3 regions of the Pseudomonas sp. GW822-FHT02G04 genome follow, and region 3 is predicted to be linked to each of the others. Evidence: predicted binding sites of a transcription regulator. Region 3 holds the regulator's gene; each other region holds the start of a gene.
What was found. The regulator sigma-54, encoded in region 3, starts transcription at its own class of promoters, with help from an activator protein. The targets are predictions, from matches to a motif close to ANTGGCATNNANNTTGCTNT.

Region 1 (3,416 bases), on a different contig from region 3:
AATACGGATCGAAGCGGAACGGTTGCGAGCCGAGTAGGCCAGCATCACTGGAGCTTCGAAACCTGGGACCAGACGCTTGTAGGAGTTGGTCGACGGGTTGGTGAAGCCGTTCAGAGCCTTACCGTGCTTGATGATGCCGCCGATGAAGTACAGAGCGGTGTCAGACAGGCCGGCATAGCCTTCGCCAGCGAAGGTGTTCTTGCCATCTTTGGCGATGGACAGGTGAACGTGCATACCCGAACCGTTGTCGCCGTACAGAGGCTTAGGCATGAAGGTCGCGGTGCGGCCGTATGCATCAGCTACGTTGTGTACGCAGTATTTCAGGGTCTGAACTTCGTCAGCCTTGGCAACCAGGGTGTTGAACTTCACGCCGATTTCGTTCTGACCGGCAGTCGCCACTTCGTGGTGGTGAACTTCGATGACCAGGCCCATTTCTTCCATGGCGTTGCACATGGAGGTACGGATTTCGTGGTCGTGGTCGAACGGTGGAACCGGGAAGTAGCCACCTTTGACGCCTGGACGGTGGCCTTTGTTGCCGCCTTCCACGTCCTGGTCGGACATCCACGAACCTTGTTCGGAGAAGATTTTGAACATGGAGCCGGAGATGTCGGACTTGAACTTCACTTCGTCGAAGATGAAGAACTCAGGCTCTGGACCCACAAATACGGTGTCGCCGATACCGGTCGACTTCAGGTATTCCTCGGCACGCTTGGCGATCGCCCGTGGGTCGCGGTCGTAGCCTTGCATGGTCGAAGGCTCGATCACGTCGCAAACCAGGATCAGGGTCGGCTCTTCGGTGAACGGGTCGAGAACGGCAGTGCTGTCGTCCGGCATCAGGATCATGTCGGAAGCTTCGATGCCTTTCCAGCCAGCGATGGAGGAACCGTCGAACATTTTGCCTTCTTCGAAGAAAGCTTCATCCAGCACATCGCGAGCCGGCATGGTCACGTGGTGCTGAGTGCCTTTGGTGTCCGTGAAGCGCAGATCAATCCACTTGACGTCATGATCTTTGATGAGTTGAACCGACTTCGACATAGTGTCCTCCGGGTGGCTTCGGGCTTAGTAGTGGATGCCCTTAGAATGTGGGTGATGCCGGCGCGAATACTCTGCCAAGGCAACCTGCCTCACAAGGGAGCAAATTGCATGCCAGTGCCTCATCATGGGTTTTTTGCCCCAATATCACGCTTATTAGGGGGTGGCGCACCATAAAGCGCAAAATCTCGCCCTGTAATGTAGCGTCGAATTCCATAAATGACCTGTTTTGGTGCGTGCAAAACCTTCTGCACATTAACTGGTTAAACCTTGAGCAATTTCCGCTATAATCCGCGCCCCCCTTTTTCGGCTGGCCCTGCGCGCGCTGTTTTCATGAAACTAATCGTAAAAGTCTTCCCCGAGATCACCATCAAGAGCCGCCCGGTCCGGATGCGTTTCATCCGCCAGTTGGCCAAAAACATCCGTACCGTGCTCCGCGATCTGGACCCGGCCGTGGTGGTGAACGGTGTGTGGGACAATCTCGAGCTGGAAACCCGCGTCAGCGACCCCAAGGTCCTGAAAGAGATGGGCGAGCGCCTGACTTGCACGCCGGGCATCGCGCACTTTTTGCAGATCGACGAGTACCCGCTGGGCGACTTCGACGACATCGTCGAGAAGTGCAAGCAGCACTACGGCGATGCGCTGGCCGGAAAGATTTTCTCGGTGCGCTGCAAGCGTGCGGGCAAGCACCCATTCAGTTCGATAGACATCGAGAAATATGTCGGCAGCCAGTTGCGCCGTCAGTGCGGTGCCGCCGGGATCGACCTGAAAAAGCCCGAAATTGAAGTCCGTATCGAAGTTCGCGACCAACGGTTGTTCGTGATCCACAGCCAGCACAACGGCATCGGCGGTTATCCGCTCGGCGCCCTGGAGCAGACGCTGGTGCTGATGTCCGGCGGCTTCGACTCGACCGTGGCGGCCTACCAGATCATGCGCCGCGGCCTGATGAGCCACTTCTGCTTCTTCAACCTGGGCGGACGTGCCCACGAATTGGGCGTCATGGAAGTCGCGCATTTCATCTGGAAGAAGTACGGCAGCTCCCAACGCGTGTTATTTGTCAGTGTGCCGTTCGAGGAAGTGCTGGGCGAGATTCTCGGCAAAGTCGATAACAGTCATATGGGCGTCGTATTGAAGCGTATGATGTTACGCGCCGCGTCCAGTATCGCTGACCGGCTGCACATCGATGCGCTGGTCACCGGCGAAGCGATCTCCCAGGTATCGAGCCAGACCCTGCCGAACCTGTCGGTGATCGACTGTGTGACCGATAAACTGGTGCTGCGCCCGCTGATCGCCAGCCACAAGCAGGACATCATCGACACGGCCAACGAGATCGGCACCGCCGATTTCGCCCGGCACATGCCGGAGTACTGCGGGGTCATCTCGGTCAATCCGAAAACCGCGGCCAAGCGCTACCGCGTTGAACACGAAGAGAAAGAATTCGACATGGCGGTGCTCGAGCGTGCGCTCGAAAACGCCAAACTGGTGCCGATCGATCGGGTGATCGACGAATTGGGCCAGGACTTGCAGATTGAAGAAGTCAGCGAAGCGCTGGCGGGCCAGATCATCATCGATATCCGTCACCCGGATGCCGCCGAAGACGACCCGCTGGAGCTTTCTGGCATTGAGGTACAAACGATGCCGTTTTATGCACTGAACGCTCGTTTCAAGGAACTGGACCCTACTCGCCAGTACCTGCTGTATTGCGACAAAGGCGTGATGAGTCGCCTGCATGCCCACCATTTGCTCAGTGAGGGGCATGCCAATGTGCGCGTTTATCGACCGAGCTAAGTGCCCGGGGCTGTTTGCCTGTGGCCTGCGTCACCGGCCCCCCGACACTGCCGTCAAGCTGTAACGGCCATGCCGGACACTACTGTCAATCGCTGCCAAGACTTGTCAGCACACCGAATCCTCTGATCGAGATACACAAGTGATCGAAAATCTACGCAACATCGCCATCATTGCCCACGTTGACCATGGTAAAACCACCCTGGTAGACAAACTCTTGCGTCAATCCGGCACCCTGGAGCGCAACGAGCTCAACGACGAGCGCGTGATGGACTCCAACGACCAGGAGAAAGAGCGCGGTATTACCATTCTGGCGAAAAACACCGCCATCAACTGGAACGGCTACCACATCAACATCGTGGACACCCCGGGCCACGCCGACTTCGGCGGCGAAGTTGAACGCGTAATGTCGATGGTCGACTCCGTTCTGCTGCTGGTTGACGCTCAAGACGGCCCTATGCCGCAAACCCGTTTCGTGACCAAGAAGGCGTTCGAAGCCGGCCTGCGTCCAATCGTGTGCATCAACAAGGTTGACCGTCCAGGCGCGCGTCCGGACTGGGTTCTGGACCAGATCTTCGACCTGTTCGACAACCTGGGTG
Region 2 (3,416 bases), on a different contig from region 3:
CCTGCGTCAGCAACTCACTCACCACAACAGCCCACAACTACTCAGGCGTATTAATGTGATCCAGAACCCGGTTCGCGGTGATCTCTGCCACCATGATGCTGTTTGAAATGCCCAGCAGGGCGTAGCGCGACTCACCCTCCAGATGATCCACCAACTGATGGACCATCACATCGACCGAGGCCAGCGTCTCGACCAAAAAAACCGCCAGGGTTTCGGCGGTGGCTTCTGGGGCCACGGAGAACAGGGTGCTGCGTGTTCGTGGGGTGGCTTTGATGTCGGCAATCGAATTGAGGTGAAAGTCGAGGGCCCGTTCGGCGGCCTCGTTGAGTTTTTTTGAACCGGGTTCGTAGGGGGAAATCGGATCAGTGTCCGGTGGATTCGGTGAAGGTTTTATCATTTGCTGAGTCTCTTAATGATGTGCCACCCCTCTTGCGACTAAACGAAAGGGGAGGCAACTGCACGCAGGTTAGTCGACCGGGAAACTCAGCAATCCGGCGCGCCCGAGGGCGCCCTACGTACAGCCACCATCAAGTACAGGTAATGAAATACCTGCATGACAGATGCATGCACAACCGAGTTAACACGGGCGACTAAACCCGACCACTGATGGGCAGTGGCACGGAAACGATAGAGGCCGGGAGCAAGGCGTACAAGCCGGCGGATTCTGGCGTAAGCGTAGGCAACGGCGCAAGGTCTTGTGGCTTTCAGGAAGTAACCTTCAGGGCTTTTAAACGCGCGCATTCCAGAGATGTTGAGTGATCTGACACGCACTTCCTACGAGTGGTGAAAACCTTAAGAAAACAAACTCACAGGGCTAAATAGAACGTAGCCGCATGCACTTTTAAAGAGCCATGCCTGACAACATGCACCAGTGCGAAGCGGTTTCCTGAGTTATCCCTTCCTTCAGCAACACCGTCCGCCCACCCACTCGCGGGGGCCTGCAACGTTGACTTGCACCTGATGAGACCTGCCTGGGCCGCGGTCTTTATCACATTGTTCCATCGTTCAGCAGTCGGCTTTCCAGAACCAAGGAAGTCATACACCACAGACTGGCACAAAGGCTGCATTCTCCCCTTCAGCCTCATCTGAAAAAGAGGGGGCAGCCCACTCGATCAACGAAGATCGACCGGCCGGGCAGGTCGTGGGCAACATCGGTGGATCAGGCGAAGGCGCCAGGTCGAACACCGCGAAGAACAGGCAAAGACGCCTGAAACCGAGAGGTTTCAGGCGTTTTTTTTTGCTTTTTTATCCGTGATTGGCTTTGGCTGGGTGCTTACTATGAATTCCAATGTTGCCGCATTGAACAAACTGCAAACGCTGATCGTGATCGGCAATGGCATGGTCGGACATCATTGTGTCGAGCAGCTCATCGAGCGCGGCGCCCTCGACCACTACCGGCTGCATGTCTTCAGCGAAGAGCCGATGCGCGCCTACGACCGTGTGCATCTGTCCGAGTATTTCGGCGGTCGCGATGCCGAATCGCTGGCTTTGGGCGAAGCCTCTCTCTATCAGACGCCGGGCGTCACCCTGCATCTGGGTGTGCCGGTGCTGGAAATCGACCGCGTCCGGCGCCAGGTGATTACCGCGCAAGGTTGCGTCGCTTACGACAAGTTGGTTCTGGCCACCGGGTCTTATCCTTTCGTGCCACCTATTGAAGGCGCAGAAGGCGACTCGCGCCTGGTGTACCGCACCCTTGAAGACCTCGACGCGATTCGTGCTGCTGCGGCCAATGCCCGGCGTGGCGTGGTGGTCGGCGGTGGTCTGCTCGGCCTGGAAGCGGCCAATGCCCTGAAAAGCCTGGGCCTGGAAGCGCATGTGGTGGAGTTCGCCCCGCGCCTGATGCCGGTGCAACTGGACGAGCAGGGCGGCCTGGCGCTGAAGGCGCAAATCGAGCGGCTCGGCGTGGGTGTGCACTTGTCACGTGGCACGCAGTCGATCAGTGCCGGCGAGCAGTACCGCTACCGGATGAATTTTGCCAATGACGAATTTCTCGAAGCCGACCTGATCGTGTTCTCCGCCGGCATCCGCGCGCAAGATGCATTGGCCCGCCAATGCGCGCTGGACATTGGTCCTCGCGGCGGCGTGGTGATCGACGACCAGTGCCTGACCAGCGACCCGAACATCTACGCCATCGGCGAATGTGCCGCCTGGAATGGCAGCCTCTTCGGCCTGGTCGCTCCCGGTTATCAGATGGCCCGTGGCGTCGCGTCGCTGCTGTGCAATCAAGCCGCCGAGCCGTTCCAGGGCGCCGACATGTCGACCAAGCTCAAACTGCTTGGCGTCGATGTCGGCTCCATCGGCGATGCCCATGCGCAAACGCCGGGTGCGCGCAGTTATCAGTTCATCGATGAAGCGACAGCCAGCTACCGCCGGCTGGTGGTGGATGCCGACAGCAAGCGTGTGCTCGGCGCAGTGCTGGTCGGCGACAACAGCTATTACGACACCTTGCTGCAATACATGCAGAACGGCATTGCCTTGCCGTCGGAACCGGCCAGCCTGATTCTGCCGTCGTCCACCGGCGCGCCAACCCTGGGCCCGGGCGCGTTGCCCGAGTCGGCGACTGTATGCTCCTGCCACAACGTCACCAAGGGCTCGATCTGCTCGGCCATCGACGGCGGCTGCACCGACCTCGGCCTGCTCAAGTCGCAGACCAAGGCGTGCACCGGTTGCGGCGGTTGCGCGGGGCTGCTCAAGCAAGTCTTCGAGCATGAACTGATTGCTCGTGGCGTCAGCGTCGACAAGAGCCTGTGCGAACACTTCGCCTACACCCGCCAAGAGCTTTATGCGCTGGTGCGGGTAGAGGGGGTGATCACTTTCGAAGAACTGCTGGCCAAGCACGGCCGTGGACACACCGGTTGCGACGTGTGCAAACCGGCAGTGGGCTCGATCCTCGCCTCGTGCTGGAACCAGCCGATCATGGACCCCTCGCTGGTGCCGTTGCAGGACACCAACGACACTTTTATGGCCAATATGCAGAAGAACGGCACCTATTCGGTGGTGCCGCGCATCGCTGGCGGTGAGATCACCGCTGACAAGCTGATCGCAATCGGCGTGGTGGCGAAGAAATACGACCTCTACACCAAAATCACCGGCGGCCAGCGGATCGACCTGTTCGGCGCGCAGTTGCACCAGTTGCCGGACATCTGGTCCGAGCTGATCGAGGCCGGTTTCGAAACCGGGCACGCCTACGGCAAGTCGACCCGCACCGTGAAGTCTTGCGTGGGCAGCACCTGGTGCCGTTACGGCGTGCAGGACAGCGTGAAAATGGCCCTGACCCTCGAAGATCGCTACAAAGGCCTGCGCTCGCCGCACAAGCTCAAGTTCGCCGTTTCTGGCTGCACCCGTGAATGTGCCGAGGCGCAGAGCAAGGATGTCGGCGTGATCGCCACCGAGAATGGCTGGAACCTCTATGTGGC
Region 3 (3,416 bases):
GAACATCGAGGGCGGTGCTTTTACCTGAGCCGGAGCGGCCACTGACGATGATCAGGCGCATGATTAATGACCGTTTTGCTCGTCCAGGACAACCTGATACAAGGCTTGGTTGCTCGGGGCGCTGCGCAGTTTTTCACGCACTTCCTTGCGATCAAGCATGCTGGCGATCTGGCGCAGCAGCTCCAGGTGCGCATCGGTGGCGGCTTCCGGGACCAGCAGTACAAACAGCAGGTCAACCGGGGCACCGTCGATGGCGTCGAAATCGATGGGTGCATCCAGGTGCATCAAGGCACTGATGGGCGATTCGCAGCCCTTGAGACGGCAGTGGGGGATGGCGATACCGTTGCCAAAACCGGTGGAACCGAGTTTTTCACGGGCGACCAGACTCTCGAAGACATCCTGCATGGCCAGATCCGGCACTTCGCGATGGATGAGGTTGGCAATTTGCTCGAGGGCTTTCTTTTTACTGCCGCCCGGCACGTTCACGAGGGAACGGCCGGGGGTCAGGATGCTTTCAAGTCGGATCATGGGTTGGGAGTGTTAACGACCGGTAGCGCCCTGGAGGAGGCTCTGGGTCTTTTCCTTATGCTTTTTGAGTTGTTTATCCAGCTTGTCGGTCAGTGCGTCGATCGCTGCGTACATATCGGTATGTTCCGCGTTAGCGACCACTTCATTGCCGGGAATATGCAGTGTGGCTTCGATTTTCTGCTTGAGCTTCTCGACCGTCATCGTGACCTGCACGTTGGTGATTTTGTCGAAATGCCTCTCTAATCGTTCGAGTTTTTCGCCGATGTAGGTGCGAAGAGGTTCGGTCACTTCCAGTTGGTGTCCACTGATGTTGACTTGCATACAGCTTCTCCTTCGTTGCCAGTGCATAAAGCGGTAGATCAGATGATCTACCACTGGAACGCTGTGGCGTGGCTCTACATCAACCGCTTGCGTTCGCTCGAAGGCGCGATCCCGAGGGATTCGCGGTACTTGGCGACGGTGCGGCGAGCCACCTGAATGCCTTGTGCCTCCAGTAAACCAGCGATCTTGCTGTCACTCAACGGCTTTTTCTGATTTTCCGCAGCAACCAGTTTTTTGATGATCGCGCGGATCGCCGTGGACGAGCATTCACCGCCTTCGGAGGTGCTGACGTGGCTGGAAAAAAAGTATTTCAGTTCATAGATGCCCCGTGGGGTATGCATGAATTTTTGCGTGGTCACCCGTGAAATCGTCGATTCGTGCATGCCCACCGCTTCGGCGATGTCATGCAGCACCAACGGCTTCATGGCCTCGTCGCCGTACTCCAGGAAGCCGCGTTGATGCTCAACGATCTGGGTGGCCACTTTCATCAGGGTTTCGTTACGGCTTTGCAGGCTCTTGATGAACCAGCGAGCCTCCTGCAGCTGATTGCGCATGAAGGTGTTATCAGCGCTGGTATCGGCGCGGCGTACGAAGCCGGCGTATTGGGCGTTGACCCGCAGGCGTGGCACCGACTCCTGGTTCAGCTCCACCAGCCAGCGCTCGTTGTCCTTGCGCACGATCACGTCGGGAACGACGTATTCGGCTTCGGTGGACTCGATTTGCGAACCCGGGCGCGGGTTGAGGCTCTGGACCAGTTCGATCACCTGGCGCAGTTCATCTTCCTTGAGCTTCATGCGGCGCATCAGCTGGCTGTAGTCGCGGCTGCCGAGCAGGTCGATGTAATCGGTGACCAGGCGCTTGGCCTCGGTCAGCCAAGGGGTCTTGGCAGGCAGTTGGCGCAGTTGCAGCAGCAGGCATTCGCCGAGGTTGCGGGCGCCGATACCGGCGGGCTCGAATTGCTGGATGCGGTGCAGGACGGCTTCGATTTCGTCCAGTTCGATGTCCAGTTCCGGGTCGAAGGCCTCTAGGATTTCCTCGAGGGTTTCGTCCAGATAGCCCTGATTGTTGATGCAGTCGATCAGGGTCACAGCGATCAGGCGATCGGTGTCGGACATCGGTGCCAGGTTCAGTTGCCAGAGCAAATGGCTTTGCAGGCTTTCACCGGCCGAAGTACGGGTGGTGAAATCCCACTCGTCGTCATCGTTGCTCGGCAGGCTGCTGGCGCTGGTCTGGTAGACGTCTTCCCAGGCGGTATCGACAGGCAATTCGTTGGGAATGCGCTCGTTCCAGTCGCCTTCCTCAAGGTTATCCACCGTCGGGGCGGTTTCCTGGTAGGAGGGTTCCTGAATGTCGGCGTTGGGTTGCTGTTCGGCTTTGTCGGCCAAGGGGTCGGCGTTATCGAAGTCGTCGCCTTCTTCCTGGCGTTCGAGCATCGGATTGGACTCCAGGGCCTCCTGGATTTCCTGTTGCAGGTCCAGGGTCGACAATTGGAGCAGGCGGATGGCCTGTTGCAGCTGCGGTGTCATCGTCAGCTGCTGGCCCATTCTCAAGACTAGCGATGGTTTCATGGCAGGGGCTTAACACCTTATTCGCCGGCGCACATGCGCCATCCACTACAGGGCGCCGAAGCGCCAAACATAAGCAAATTATATGCCTGAAACTGAAGTGTTTGCCTAGAGCGCTGTAACAATAAAAAACTATTGATTTTTTATTGAGACGAGCACCGAGGCGACTGGTCAGGCACCTCAGCGCTTACAGGCGGAACTCATGGCCCAGATACACTTCCTTGACCAGTTCGTTGGCCAGGATGGTGGCGGAGTCACCTTCAGCGATCAGCTGGCCATCGTTGACGATGTAGGCGGTTTCGCAGATGTCCAGGGTTTCACGAACGTTGTGGTCAGTGATCAGCACGCCAATGCCTTTGGCCTTGAGGTGATGGATGATCTGCTTGATGTCGCCCACCGAGATCGGGTCCACGCCGGCGAAGGGTTCGTCGAGGAGGATGAATTTCGGGTTGGTGGCCAGTGCCCGGGCGATTTCCACCCGACGGCGTTCGCCACCGGACAGGCTCATGCCAAGGCTGTCACGGATGTGGTGGATGTGAAATTCCTGCAGCAGGCTTTCCAGCTCTTTGCGGCGACCGGCCTTGTCGAGTTCCTTGCGGGTCTCGAGGATGGCCATGATGTTGTCGGTCACCGACAGTTTGCGGAAGATCGACGCTTCTTGCGGAAGATAGCCGATACCTGCCTTTGCGCGACCGTGCATCGGCTGGTGGCTGACGTCCAGGTCATCGATCAGTACGCGACCCTGATCGGCCTGTACCAGGCCGACGATCATGTAGAAACAGGTGGTTTTGCCGGCGCCGTTGGGGCCAAGCAGGCCGACGATCTGGCCGCTGTCGATGGACAGGCTGACGTCACGCACGACCTGGCGGCTCTTGTAGCTCTTGGCCAGATGCTGAGCTTTCAGAGTTGCCATTACTGGGTTTTCTCGTCGGTTTTCTTCTTCGGCTGGATCACCATGTCGATACGCGGACGCGATTCAGTGACCTTGTTGCCCGTGGCGCG

Region 1: the regulator sigma-54 is predicted to act here: its motif matches at 1,132-1,151, upstream of glnA (glutamate--ammonia ligase).
Region 2: the regulator sigma-54 is predicted to act here: its motif matches at 1,049-1,068, upstream of nirB (nitrite reductase large subunit NirB).

The regions. Positions count from the first base shown of each region.
Region 1 is NZ_JBXANU010000011.1:36,161-39,576, forward strand. Features, by position in the region: gene glnA (glutamate--ammonia ligase) at 1-1,035, opposite strand, end outside; gene thiI (tRNA uracil 4-sulfurtransferase ThiI) at 1,366-2,820, shown strand; gene typA (translational GTPase TypA) at 2,960-3,416, shown strand, end outside.
Region 2 is NZ_JBXANU010000013.1:2,586-6,001, forward strand. Features, by position in the region: gene AC1RO5_RS17160 (DUF6124 family protein) at 38-397, opposite strand; gene nirB (nitrite reductase large subunit NirB) at 1,279-3,416, shown strand, end outside.
Region 3 is NZ_JBXANU010000037.1:23,587-27,002, reverse strand. Features, by position in the region: gene rapZ (RNase adapter RapZ) at 1-61, opposite strand, end outside; gene ptsN (PTS IIA-like nitrogen regulatory protein PtsN) at 64-528, opposite strand; gene hpf (ribosome hibernation-promoting factor, HPF/YfiA family) at 541-849, opposite strand; gene AC1RO5_RS28810 (RNA polymerase factor sigma-54) at 924-2,417, opposite strand; gene lptB (LPS export ABC transporter ATP-binding protein) at 2,602-3,327, opposite strand; gene lptA (lipopolysaccharide transport periplasmic protein LptA) at 3,327-3,416, opposite strand, start outside.